Regions from separate parts of the Desulfosporosinus sp. SYSU MS00001 genome, predicted to be linked through region 4. Evidence: riboswitches for the same ligand, from Rfam matches in the RefSeq annotation. Region 4 holds a riboswitch; each other region holds the start of a gene.

Region 1 (3,486 bases), on a different contig from region 4:
CCTGACCTAATACTGGTTGACGGAGGCAAAGGCCAAATCAACGCAGCCTTAAAAGAGTTAGAGGAACTTCAACTCAAGATTCCTGTGGCAGGCATGGTAAAAAACGATCACCATCAAACGAATGAGCTGATGGATTGGGAGGGAAACTCCATCTCTTTAGCGAGGAATCATCCAACATTTTTATTATTGGGGCGAATTCAAAATGAAGTCCATCGTTTTGCCATCACATTTCACCGTCAACAGCGCACCAAGAATATGACCTTGTCTGTTCTTGACGGAATATCAGGAATAGGCCCTAAACGCAAGCAACATCTCTTACAGCATTTTTCTTCCCTTGCTGAAATACAACAGGCTTCTGTGGAAGAACTTCAGTCTACAGGGCTCCCCGAAGGAATTGCCCTCTCTATTTTTAATTACTTTCACCCTACAGGTAACCATGACCTTTTACCTAAGGAGAAATCTATTCCATGATTTTGAATTACAGAGTAGAATTATGCCGAAAATGTTACTACAAACGCACACATCAATGTAATATATCTGATAACTATATAAGCAATATTAATGCTTCTTTGACAAAATCAAGCGGGGAGTGTCTCCAATACAGACCCGTTCCCTGGATTCCCCGTTGTTAGATTGATCATAAAAACAACAGCGATCTCTCGCTGTTGTTTTTATGAATCCTTGATAACATAGTCTAATTGACTCGACGGGCACCCAAATAACGGTTTGCGTAATAGTTATCACTCAGATTTGTAACACGAATCCCTTTATTCGAAGCATGAACAAAGCGTCCCCCTCCAATATAAATACCCACGTGAGAAGCGCCCGAAGCGTAGGTGGAGAAAAATACTAAGTCACCTGCCTGTAGCTGTCCTCGACTGATAACGGTTCCAATTCTAAATTGCTCTGCGGCAGTTCTCGGCAATGAAGTATTCGAGGCTCGATAGACATATTGAGTAAACCCTGAACAATCAAAGCCGTTTCGACTTGTTCCCCCAAAACGATAGGGAACACCCTGCAAGCTTAGAGCATTATTGATTAATTGAGAGGTAACCGAACGCGATACTTGTTTCTGAGACTCAGCAGCGACTTGAATTGATTTTGATCGTGCCGCTGGCTCCGGGACAACTCTTGATTGAAGTTTATCTGCTGATTCTGTTACGTTATTTGGTGTACTTGAAGCCGATGAAACGGGTTTCGAAACAGGTGTTGAATCCTTACCCTCCTGGAAAGTAAGAGAAGCAGTTTGCCACTGCAACTGAGTGCGGACGATGTTAGTATAGGGCGCAGTTGGAATGGAAATTAACGTTGTCTTGGCTGCGATTTTACCCGCTGCTGGAACCGATACTGATAAACTGCTCGCCAACATTAAACCAGCCAGAACTGTGCTTCCTAACCACATCCGTCCGGATGAGGAAATTAGCAATGAGAGTCCACCTTTCATTTGCTTACGAGGTTAGTTGACGGATTCGGGCTAAAGGTGTAAGCCCTACACGAGAATTCGTGATTCACCCCAATAAAATCCCCCGCTCCAAACATAAGTTTGGATTCAGCATTTTATATTAGTCTATTCGCCTATGTTAGGCTATTCGCCAGTATGTCTAAAAATCCCTGCAATAATTCATGGAAATATGCACCATAATAACCAATAGTAAAACAAATAAAAACCGCCTCTCAAATTGAGAGACGGACTTTATTTGGACAATAGGAGGCTAAAGAGTCAATATTGAGGCTTAGGTCAAGTAGGTTTTCCCGCTGAGTTCCTTCGGTTTCCCTAAAGGCGATTTCTCCTTTTCCCCAGCCTGGGATGTCGCCATCACCAGAACTTGATCACCACTTAGTCCTCACTTCAATCCTCTTAAGTTAACGTTCTAGAAGTTTCCTTAACACTCCTAGACAATCTAGCCTCTTTTGCAGAAAAGCATTTCCGGCAGTTTGAAAAGCATCGGCCAACGCCCTCCAAACCTCTTAAAGCCTTCCCAACTTTTCCACCTCAAGGCAGGCTACACTGCACTAAGTTCCTTCCTAATGCAGGTTCTACCCTAAGCCGTAGCTATAAAAGCCACGCACTTAGGCCTCCACGGAAAAGGGTAGCGCCCGCATGCCATTGCGGATCCCCCTCATTCCTTAACTCCCAGCAACAACCCTCGACTGGGCGTCGAAAGCCACCACCAGGAACTTCATCGGTATGCCCTCGGCGGATTATTAGGCCCGCCTTCGATTGCCAATCGTGCACTAGAATAACGCTCCATAGCCCAAAGCAAAATTAGTTGTTGTGATTACATTGCCTATTGTACCTGATTATCATAACTTTGTAAAAAACCTTTTAGCCATTTATACCTTCGATTAATAAAGTATAAAGATAATTACGGATTCTTTTTGTCATCTAAACTAAGTTTTTCAGATAAAATCAGTTATTTAGACACTAAAAAAGCAAATCTATTAGTTGGATAAACTTGTAATTGGAGCGGGAATCCGACCGCCGCGATTAATAAAGGTTTTCGAGGAAAACGGATGAACATTCATGACCGGAGCTCCGCCCAATAGGCCTCCAAATTCCACACGTTCCCCAGCCTTTTTACCGATAGCAGGAATGATTCTGACAGCAGTTGTTTTTTTATTAATCATGCCAATAGCAGCTTCGTCAGCGATAATTGCAGAGATGGTTTCAGAACTCACATCCCCTGGCACGGCAATCATGTCTAGTCCAACAGAACAGACACAGGTCATGGCTTCCAATTTATCCAGATCCAAAGCCCCAACCTCCACAGCCTTAACCATTCCGGCATCCTCTGAGACAGGGATAAATGCACCACTTAAGCCTCCCACATGAGAAGAAGCCATGGCACCGCCCTTTTTAACCGCATCATTTAATAAGGCTAAAGCAGCCGTCGTACCATGCGTTCCACAACGTTCAAGACCCATATTTTCTAGAATCTCAGCAACACTATCCCCAATAGCCGGTGTTGGAGCCAAGGACAAATCGACAATTCCAAAGGGAACTTGTAAAGCCTTCGATGCTGCTCGGCCAATCAGTTCACCCATTCGTGTAATTTTAAAGGCAGTCTGTTTTATGAGATTGGAGAGTTCCCCAAAATCTGCATCAGGAAATTCTTTCACAACTTTTGCTACAACCCCCGGACCGCTTACCCCAACATTAATCACACAATCTGGTTCTCCAACACCATGGAATGCACCCGCCATGAAAGGATTATCTTCTGGAGCATTACAGAAAACAACAAGTTTCGCTGCACCAATTCCATCTTGAGCAGAAGTTTTTTGAGCGCAATTTAAGATAACTTCTCCCATTCGTTTGACTGCATCCATATTTATTCCAGCTTTAGTCGTTCCGATATTTACTGATGAACAAACAAAATTTGTTTCACTCAGGGCCTGAGGAATAGCATCAATTAAAGCTAAATCTCCCTCCGTAAATCCCTTCTGCACTAGAGCAGAAAACCCGCCAATAAAATTTATGCCCAACTC
Region 2 (3,486 bases), on a different contig from region 4:
AATGACCTGAAGTCAGGTTTTTTAAGATTTATGACGTTTTACCTCGTTGGTTTTGTTCTGCTGCACTATCCTGTACCCGTATTGTTATTGTTGGGGAAAGAGTACTATCACGTGCATTGGGCATCTGATTTATATTTAGCAAGTACTTTATTTATTTTTACATATCAGCTCGCTGAAACTGTACTTTTAGTTTTTTTTGTATGTGTTCTTGAGAAATGGTACTGGAAGATAGTTCCCTTTGGTATTGCGATTATTGGACAACGTATACTTCTGAATCTAAAAATTCTCGTTCTCTGTGAAGGGTGGAATTTCTTTTATACCATGACCATTTATTATTTGAGTATTGCTGTCTTCATTTTGATTGTCAAAAATTTCATTGCTTCAGAGGTAAATAATTCCTTCCCTAAAAAATGAAAAGGGGCCGTGTTTTCACGGTCCCTTTTCAAGCGTAATTTTCCTTACTAATTATACCTGCGCGCTCCTAGATAACGTGAAGCGTAAAAGCTGTCACCGAGACTGGAGACTTCAATACCACTGTTGGGGTTACTGGCATGAATAAATCGCCCCCCCCCCATATAAATGCCTACGTGAGATGCGCCACTAGTATATGTAGTGAAAAACACTAAATCACCGGGCTGAAGGTCATTTTTGCTGACAGGACTTCCTGAAGCAAACTGTGCATAAGAAGTTCGCGGCAGGGATATTCCGGAATTAGCATAAACATATTTTGTAAAACCCGAGCAGTCAAAACCACTGCGAGTAGTTCCGCCGAAGACATAGGGCGTACCTTCTAAACTGAGCGCTCGACCTACAAGAGATGAATTATTACTGCTTCCACGGGAAATCCCATAAGCAACTGTCACATTGCCAGGTCCTTTGGCAATGACTTGATTCACAGGATTTTGAGTGACTTTTTCAGCTAATACCTTTTTGGTTACGTCGATACCATTTTTACGCACATAGGAATAAGTAACTAATTTTGCGCCATTACTTCCTTGGGTTACAACTTTAGAATTGCCAAAGGCCAAACTCGGATCTATTTTCGATACAACATCATAGGGTATTGTTTCCGACCCTGAATAAGTTCCTTGACTAACAACCGTAAGATAGGGTGTGGAATCAACAAGCTTTATAGTTTCTCCAGGTTTCAGCATGGTATTTTTAGTTGATCCCGGATTTCCGGCTAATACCTCATCGGTTAACATATCGTTTTTGCGGGCAATAAGCCACCAGGAATCATTAGGCTGAACGGTATAATTTTTGGTCGTTATCTTGCCATCCATCAATACCTTAAAGGCTTGATCAGGTGTTTTCACTTGATCCGGGGAGACTTCAGCTTTTTCGGCACTAACATTTTCGGCAAAACTTATTGATTCAATCTTATTTTCAGAGCTGGGTTTTGCATAATAATCTTGGTATTTTTTAAGAACCTTGTCCACGTCTTCCTTATTTGGCAAAACAGCCACAACGGAACCATCTGCTTTTAAGGTGTAACCATCAACATAACAAGTTATGTCGTTTTCTAGTTTTTCTTCATTTAAAGAAGATTCCAGATAGGTCGCCGGACTAACCCTGACGTTCTCATAAGTTATAACGTCATGAGTTTTGGCAGCTAGGCCATATGGTTTGCCTTCCTGTTGCAAAATTGTTTTAACAAGGTTTTCGGCCGTCGCTGAATTTCTTGCCAGGCCAATTTGATGACCGTTAACAAGAACTGCAGCCGCAGAAGTCGTTGTTGTAAGATTGTAGGTAACCCCACCTATTAAAATGAGAGAAATTGATAAGGTACCGATAACTTTTGGCGATTTCCAAGAAATCTTTCGTAACGTATCGCGCGAAAACTGTTGGATAACCAGTTTTTTCTGAGTCCAATCGAAATGCTTGAGTTGGCTAAGTACTTCGCCTTGAATCTGAGACAGTTTACGAGACCATTGCATATTATTCACCTTTCACAATTGCCTACGAGGTTAGTTGACGGGTTCGGGCAGGAAGGTGTAAGCCCTTCGCGCATTATACGCGATTAACCCCATAAATAAAATCCCCCGTTCTAGACGACCTAGATTCGGCATTCCTTCTCCTTTCATTAAAGCATATCATTATTTATTCGACACTATATGCAAATGTCCTCTAAATTTATTTATGAAATACTTGTGAAGTTTTAAACTTACTCTTAGAAACTTGTCATTTCTCGTTTGAATGGATGCAAACTCTAGAAGTTAAAGGGCATACTAACAGCATAATAACTCTCTATTTTAGGAGATCTTAATTTAATAAGGGGGACGTGTTGTGTATAGACTTAATTCTAGGCAACAGAAAAAAGTTTTTGATTCTTTTCATAAGGTTGTGGAGACGCGAAATCCAGAGCTAATCAGTGAGGATTTATATAATCATTTAAACTTAAACTGCAATTTCTCGTCGCATTTTAATCTGGAGGGGTTTCGAGATGCTTATAGCGGTGATCGCTTTAAGGAGTTTTTAAATTACTTTGATCGCTGTTCTCCTCAAAGTCAGTGGCTTGAAGCACCGGAAATTAGCCGGGAATTTGCGGAATTGAATCGGAAAATGGTTGATTACGGAAGTGATCATATCTAAAACAAGTCGCGGATAGGGGACGGGCCGTTGCATCATGAATATCTATCCGTTTTCATAAATGAAACCCTGCATATAAGTGGATTTGAACTACTATTTATGCAGGGCTTTATTTTATAAAGGACGTTTATGCCTTTTGCAGCCCCTTAATTGTGGTCATATCTTGATACCATATTTTTGCAGGCGATAAAGCAATGTTGGGCGGGTAATTCCTAAATATTTTGCTACCTTGGTCTGATTATAGTTGTGTTTTTCCAGAGCCTTAATGATAAGATGTTTCTCTAACTCCCCTAAAGAAAAACCACTTTCAGAAAGCTGGATCTCCGGTGTTGGCGATTCTTCAAGATGTTTGAGCAATTCCTTAGGAAAATGCACCGATTGGATTTCTGAACCCTGGCATACAATAAGTGCTCTTTCAATAACATTTTGCAGCTCTCTGACGTTTCCTGGCCAGTTGTATTGGGTTAAGGTCTTCATCGCTTCAGAAGAAATTTTTTTACTCTTGGTAGGATCAAATTTTTCCAGAAAGTGATTAACAAGAAGCGGGATATCCTCTTTTCGGGATCGAAGGGGAGGCATGACAATACCCATGACATTTAAGCGATAGTAAAGATCTTCTCGAAAGGTTCCGGTGGTGATAGCCGCGGCAAGATCTCGATTCGTTGTAGCGATGACTCGAACATCGACGTGGATTGTCTCGGTTCCGCCAACTCTTTGAAAACATCGTTCTTGTAATACCCGTAACAACGTTACTTGCATGTTGATAGGCATTTCTCCAATTTCATCAAGAAGGATTGTTCCTTTATCGGCGATCTCAAAGCGTCCTTTTTTTCTGCTGGCTGCCCCGGTAAAGGCCCCTTTCTCGTGGCCGAATAGTTCACTTTCTAAGAGATGTTC
Region 3 (3,486 bases), on a different contig from region 4:
AGCCCATAGTTCTTTGTCAAATGCCAGCTCTCTTGCCGCCCTGAGCAATGTCTCACGAGAATCTCGATGTTTGGGGGAAGCTGCAACTAAATCCTGAAAGGTAAGGTTTACTGCCGCCAAAGCTTGTGTGAACTGTTGAATTTCGGCCGCCCTCTCCCGGTTTTGTTCTTTCTCTTTGAATTCATTTAAACTAAGATGAATTTCAATGTCTCGTCCAATATCATCTTGGTCGAGAGAATTTGTCAGTTGTGACCGCTGTTTCCGATGATAATCAATAAGGCGCCTTTTGATTAAAAGTCTGGCAAATGCTAAAAAGGGCACGCCTTTATCAGCTATAAACAAATCGATGGCTTCGTTAAAAGCGATCAAAGCCTCTGATAATTCCTCATCTCTGCCCCATTCCAGAAAATGAAAACACGCCTGACTAGCCACATGACAAATAAACATTTGAGATTTGGCCAAAAAATCCTCTCGGGCTTTCGAATCCTCTTTCAAACGCTGCCACGTCGATTGGTCTTCCCATTCCGGCATGCTTTCTTCCTCCTACCCTTTTATACGATAGGGCTTCTACTTTTTATGGGGGCTCGCCCCAAATTTTCTTCAAATTCTTCTACAAAAACAAAAATAATGACATCTAAATATCCAACTTTAACTATTCGACACCTCGTTAAGCATTTCCTCTCAAATTAACCAAGCCCTCTTCGATCCTTATGGTAATTATTCAGTGAACTGTTCGGCTAAAGAAACATAACTAAAAGATTCGGTCAAAGAATTCTCGAAAAATTCAAGAGTTACTTCTGTGCTATTTTCAGCTAAAATTCAGTTAATTTTCAGCTAAGATTCAATTACCTGTAGTAACTTGTTTTTATTGGCTTTGTTTTTGGATTAGATCATTATCAATTTTAAAGGTGTTTTTCAGAAGTTCAACTATTTAATTTAGAAAGGAAATTTTTCTATGGACGTTTCAGCAGTATCGTTTGGATCTAATAACGATTATTCTTCATCAACTAATAATAGTCAAATTAAACAAATTCAAAACCAAATACTAAAACTCCAACAAGAATTGAAAACTGAGAATCAGAGTAATGATGACGCTCAAACGAAACAAATGAAAACGCAGCAAGTGCAAGCTCAAATTGAGCTGCTGCAAGCCCAGTTAACGCAGCTTGAATTAAAGAATCAAAACAAAAATTCCGCTCAACAAAGCACGAGCAATAAAGACACACAAAACCTCAAAAATAATTTACATATGATTGATATTCAGGCTTAAAAGTAATTTAGTATGCCATAAAATTCTCTGAGTTTGCTATATAATCTACCGGGATATCTCCTAACTGCAAACTGTAAAAACGCCAAATCGATCATGATTTGGCGTTTTTACAGTTTGTTCTGGACTCTACTTATGTGAAACATATCACAATCTATATTAATGCGATTTGTATAAAAATGGTTCCCTGCCAAATATTACACATTTCATTTTAGAGGATATTAACGAATTCTGTCGAATTCTTGTTTATGAAAATATGGACGAGAAAAATAAAGCTGAATCTGGAAATTATTCTAGAACGGGGGATTTTATTTCTAAACGGGGTGAATCGCCGATATGGCGTAGGGCTGTTACCTTTTGTCCGAATCCGACAACTAACCTCGTAAGCTATGAAAGGTGAAAAGGTAATGAAATTGTCTCCAGCCCTGTCTCAACTATCAGGTGTCATTCTATCCGGGATGCTCTTGGTAGGGAATGTTCTAGTCCCATTAACGTCACAAAGCTTGAGTTTCAATTCTTTCATGAATTCTAGTATCTCAACATCCTCTTCAACGTCAGCCATTGTTCCACAATTTATTCACCAACAGTTACCTGCACAGAAAACTGATCCAATCTTTGATCCAACAATACCTACCGTGATGACAGCAATACCAAACGAGAATCAAATTCAGACGAAAACTACGCAAACAGCAGAAATCTCTCCGCCTGAAAGTACGTCATCCGTACATATGATTCAAGTTGCTCAGGCCGCGTCAAATAATTCTATGAAAGATGATGATGCCAATGTATCTCGCGGCAGCAGTAACCATTCTGACATCATCGATCATGCTGTAAGTTTAGTAGGAAAGCCCTATGTTTTTGGCGGGACATCGTTAAAAGGATTTGATTGTTCCGGATTTACTCAGTATGTTTTCGCTGGATCCGGTATTTCTCTTCCGCGAACGTCTTATGCTCAATATGCAACAGGCGGTTCCGTCAGTAAGAGTAATCTCCAACCGGGAGACTTAGTTTTCTTTTCAACGTATTCTAAGGGAGCGTCTCACGTAGGTATTTATATCGGCGGCGGAAAATTCGTGCATGCTGATAACCCTAAAAAAGGGGTAACTATTACCAGCCTGAGCGACAACTTTTACGTTAAAAATTATCTTGGAGCTCGAAGGTATAAATAATTCGCTTTAGCGTTTTATATGGTAGTTACCAAACAAGCTTTAATAAGAGCATTTAATTCAGATTGTTTTTTATTGTATAATTACGATATTTGCAGCTTATTATACGTATTATACGCCAACTGCGGACTCTTCGGGGCCCGCAGTTTTATTTTGAAACGTAAAAAGGGGTGTTACTCTACGAACTACTCATGTTCGTAGAGTAACACCCTTATTTCCATCGCTTAATCCCGCTCTAACTCATTCAGAGGGATTAAAATATGAATAATTGATTTAGTATAAAGTTTAGATTAAGTATTATTTCTCGACTTGCTACATCAGCTAATCTTTGTAAAAATGAAATTTACGGGACTACTAGAAGGGGGAAAACTGATAGGATGATTAAGATAACCTGAATAAGCCGAATCACCTGTAATTATGTTATTACCTAATATGTGTGGAACACCCATATTATAAATTTCAAGATACTTGTCAATTAATATAAAATTGTCTTCTTCAGACCAGCTAGAATTTTTAATTCTAATTATTGTAGGATTAGGGAACGAATAACTTGCTTTATAGTTTGTGGTATATCCTGTACTAACTTGGGTGACTTCTAACGTTCCATCACTATCAAATGTCAAAGTGATTTTTCCATCAGACGTTGTCCATGTACCCAAAATATCTTGCTGCACTTGGTCAATTGTTAAAGACGGAATTGGATTCTCGGGTTTAACCTCAATAGTAGCTATAGGCTTAACAGCCGTAGACTCGGCTATATTACCTATTACGCAAAAACTTCCCTCGACTGCATATTTGTTTGATTCTATAACTGGCCATGTAACATCAACTGTTTTAGTTGTCCCATCCATCATAGTAGCTGTTATCGTTGAAGGCAGGGTCGGGGCAGTTCCGATTGAAGTTGTTACACTAACTGTACTTAAATGACTTACTCCAGCTTTACCCTGTCCTAACCCTGATATAACACTATCGGGAATAATAACTGTTCCACCAAACACATCGACGGTAGGGGGGAAATTAGTACTACTCTTTGAGCCATTGGCAATTCTATCT
Region 4 (3,486 bases):
GCCAGCTCACCAACGAGATTCAATCGATCTAAACGGCCTATTTCTTCTTCGGCAAGCTTGCGTTTGGTAATATCCAGGAGTTGCATTAGAAATAGTTGGGTTCCGTCAATATCTTCAAACGGATGCTGATATACTTCATAAATAACATCTTTAATAATGCACTGCCATTGCAGGGGCCCGTAGGTTTGGGTTTTAGATTCCATATTACAGTCCTTGCAAGGACGATTTCTGTTAAAAAGGAGTTCGAAACATTTCTTATTAGCAGGTTCGCCCTGAATCTCCTTAAACTTATGATTAGCAAAAACAACGTTTCCCTCAGAGGTACGCAGATAAACTAAACCGGGGAGTCCATCTAAAATAGCATGAAGACGTTTTTGCTCATCTGCCAGGGATTTCTCCAAGCACTTCTGATCGGAAATATCCCGAAAATAAACAGAGAGACCTTCCGGAGAAGGGTAAACGTTTACTCTAACCCAGCCGCAGGAAAGTACTGAGAAAGCCTCAAAATAAATATGTTTTTGGGTAAGTTTAGCTTCTGTAAATTTGAGGAAATACAGATCGTCTGATTCAGGGAATATATCCCAGTAGTATTTCCCGAGAATTTTTTCCTTTTTTGAAGATAAGAAAAGCTGGGCGGCGGACCCATTGACATAAACGAATTTCCAGGAATTATCCAGAACATAAAAGTAATCGGATATATTGTGAAAGATGCTGTGGATTCTGATATCCGGTTGATCAGCAGCCTTATTGTTAGGGATGGTACCGTCAGCAGTCGGGCAAGCAATCGCATAAAAAACTCCCTCCGTAGGAATGGGGATCAGCATCCAGGAAAATTGCTGATAGGTGCCATTGGAAAGACAGTAGCGATTCGTTAAGCCATGAATTCGATTTCCCTTCATCACTTCTGTGATCGCTTGGATTGAAGAATTTTGGTCATCAGGATGAACAAATTGCTGGATGATCTCCACTGCTGTTAGTTTTTTTATGGTTTTTTGGGTAATTCCAAGAAGTGTTGGCAGAACTGGATTGCTGTATTGAATCCGTCCATCTAAGGAATTGATAATAAAGACATAATTGAAATTTAAGAAGACTTTTTTCAGCTTAAGAAGCTCCTTTAAGGAAACCTCTGGAATATTTGTATCCAAAGCTAACTCCTTTTCTGCATCTATCGTATCAAATGCCCTTATAACTCTAATATGTACTAATCAATAAATAGTAGTTCTACAAATTAACCTTAATCCCTTTTTAATAACAATTATTTAATATATACATTACCATCAGGGCTGGCGTTAGTATCAATGCTGCTCTATTATAGAATTGATTATAATCTATAGATGTGATATAATAGGTTCCAATAAATGTATTTTGCAATATGGTTAAAATGATAATCTTTCAAGATTATCTAAATATCCTAAATCGCTTAATTCTTTTTAGAAGCGGGGGAACCATTAATCTGGGGTGAATCCTCCAAAGGAATTTTTTCCTGTAAGAGGTAGGGTTACTTTCGACCCGAATCCGTCAGCTAACTTCGTAAGCGTTGAAAGGAAAGAACGATAGGTTAGGCTCTTATTGCCCTGCCTTATTATTCTTTTGCTTTTTCGACTTAGCTGACCCCAGACACTGCGTCTTGGGGTTTTATTTTATTTGAGGGAGGATATTATAGATGTTAAATTACGAACTGACCGAAGGGAAAACGCTTGTTACTTTGAGCAAGGCTGCCGAAAAGAACAGTTTCATAAATCCTGAATTATACAGCAAATACCAAGTTAAACGAGGGCTTAGGGATCTTGACGGAAGAGGTGTCCTCGTCGGTTTAACCGAAATTGGTGAAGTACACTCATATATCCTGGACGAAGGTGAAATTATACAAGTTCCAGGCCGATTACTTTATCGTGGCTATGATATTTCCGATATGGTCAATGGATTCACACGAGACGGCCGATTTGGCTTCGAAGAGACTGCCTTTTTATTGCTTTTTGGCCATCTTCCTGACCAGAAAGGTCTAGAGGATTTCAAACGGATTCTGGCTGGTTATCAGAAGCTGCCGGAAGATTTTGCCCGCGATTTTATTATGAAGGCACCCAGTAAAGACATTATGAATGCTCTTGCGAGAAGCGTTCTTGCCTTATATTCTTTTGACGATAACCCCGACGATCCTTCCATCAGCAATGTTTTAAAACAATGCTTGCTGCTAATAGCCTGTTTTCCATCCTTAGCGGTGTATGCTTATCAAGCCTTATCCCATTACCACAGCAATCAAAGTCTCTTTATTCACAGTCCGCGTCCGGAGTTAAGCACAGCAGAGAACATTCTGACAATGCTGAGACCGGACAGCAAGTACACCAGACTTGAAGCTGCGCTCCTGGATCTCGCTCTGGTGCTGCATGCTGAACATGGCGGGGGAAATAATTCGACCTTTGTTACTCATGTCGTGACTTCTACCGGCACAGATACCTATTCGGCGATGTCGGCAGCTATAGGTGCTCTCAAAGGGCCGCGTCATGGCGGAGCTAATATTAAAGTAATCAAGATGTTTGAAGATATCAAGAATCAACTCAAGGATTGGAATGATGATGAAGAAATTGAGCAATATCTAACTCGGATTTTGACAAAAGATGCCTTTGACCGGTCCGGCTTGATCTATGGGATAGGCCACGCCGTTTACTCCATTTCAGATCCGAGAGCTGTTATTCTTAAAGATTATGCAGCTAAACTGGCCCAGGAAAAAGGACTGGATGATGAATTTAAACTCTACACATCAGTAGAAAGGTTAGCTCCTCAAGTAATCGCTAAGTTTAATAGGATGTATAAAACAGTCAGTGCCAATATCGATTTTTACTCCGGATTCGTATATAAAATGCTCAATATTCCTGTTGAAATGTATACACCTATGTTTGCTATTGCTCGAATCGCAGGCTGGAGTGCCCATCGTATTGAGGAAATTGTTAATGCCGGGAAAATTATCCGGCCGGCTTATAAAAGTGTGGCGCGAAAACAAAAGTACCTTGATTTGATTGAGAGAAATTAGTCCCTTTAATATAGAAGTTATTCTCATTTATACAGAACTAAATATGCATTAATCATAAGGCAAGGGCTTTGGCAGCGGTGTAATAACCGGTGCCTTTTTTATGTAACGGTTTTGAGTCTTGGAAAAGTTATTAAGAGTAAGTAAACGAGAGGCAAGGTATGGGAACCATTCCCACTTGTAGAAGTGGGAGTCTTTCGTTTGGATAGAACGAGAAGAAAAAGGTATTCGCCGAAAAAGAGAGAATTGTATAGATTCAGCAACCTGACATAAAGAGATAAGACGGGGTGGAACGTTGATGGGAAAATTAAGAATCCTGACTACCATGTTGATATTTGGCAGCATCGGTGTCTTTGTTCGCAATATTGCTTTGCCTTCCAGTGAAATCGCCTTTCTTAGAGGAATCATAGGCAGCGCTTTTTTGATTTTGGCAAGTATTCTTGTTAAACAAAGGCCATCCT

What was found. A riboswitch is a leader RNA that binds a small molecule or an ion and turns the genes downstream of it on or off. The one in region 4 is predicted to bind cyclic di-AMP.
Region 1: linked by a shared signal. The riboswitch ahead of ACPUYX_RS12840 (C40 family peptidase) and the one ahead of ACPUYX_RS06765 (citrate/2-methylcitrate synthase) in region 4 are both predicted to bind cyclic di-AMP.
Region 2: linked by a shared signal. The riboswitch ahead of ACPUYX_RS04315 (C40 family peptidase) and the one ahead of ACPUYX_RS06765 (citrate/2-methylcitrate synthase) in region 4 are both predicted to bind cyclic di-AMP.
Region 3: linked by a shared signal. The riboswitch ahead of ACPUYX_RS16655 (C40 family peptidase) and the one ahead of ACPUYX_RS06765 (citrate/2-methylcitrate synthase) in region 4 are both predicted to bind cyclic di-AMP.

Annotation. Positions count from the first base shown of each region.
Region 1 is NZ_JBNFTW010000006.1:189,923-193,408, forward strand. It holds gene uvrC (excinuclease ABC subunit UvrC) at 1-471, shown strand, start outside; gene ACPUYX_RS12840 (C40 family peptidase) at 695-1,426, opposite strand; cyclic di-AMP (ydaO/yuaA leader) riboswitch at 1,430-1,565, opposite strand; gene ACPUYX_RS12845 (PFL family protein) at 2,443-3,486, opposite strand, start outside.
Region 2 is NZ_JBNFTW010000002.1:194,402-197,887, forward strand. It holds gene ACPUYX_RS04310 (hypothetical protein) at 1-414, shown strand, start outside; gene ACPUYX_RS04315 (C40 family peptidase) at 462-1,937, opposite strand; cyclic di-AMP (ydaO/yuaA leader) riboswitch at 1,942-2,078, opposite strand; gene ACPUYX_RS04320 (hypothetical protein) at 2,287-2,592, shown strand; gene ACPUYX_RS04325 (sigma-54-dependent transcriptional regulator) at 2,746-3,486, opposite strand, start outside.
Region 3 is NZ_JBNFTW010000010.1:79,411-82,896, reverse strand. It holds gene sigI (RNA polymerase sigma-I factor) at 1-531, opposite strand, end outside; gene ACPUYX_RS16660 (FlxA-like family protein) at 956-1,270, shown strand; cyclic di-AMP (ydaO/yuaA leader) riboswitch at 1,531-1,671, shown strand; gene ACPUYX_RS16655 (C40 family peptidase) at 1,675-2,436, shown strand; gene ACPUYX_RS16650 (cell wall-binding repeat-containing protein) at 2,751-3,486, opposite strand, start outside.
Region 4 is NZ_JBNFTW010000003.1:59,763-63,248, forward strand. It holds gene ACPUYX_RS06760 (ATP-binding protein) at 1-1,145, opposite strand, end outside; cyclic di-AMP (ydaO/yuaA leader) riboswitch at 1,408-1,552, shown strand; gene ACPUYX_RS06765 (citrate/2-methylcitrate synthase) at 1,664-3,028, shown strand; gene ACPUYX_RS06770 (DMT family transporter) at 3,324-3,486, shown strand, end outside.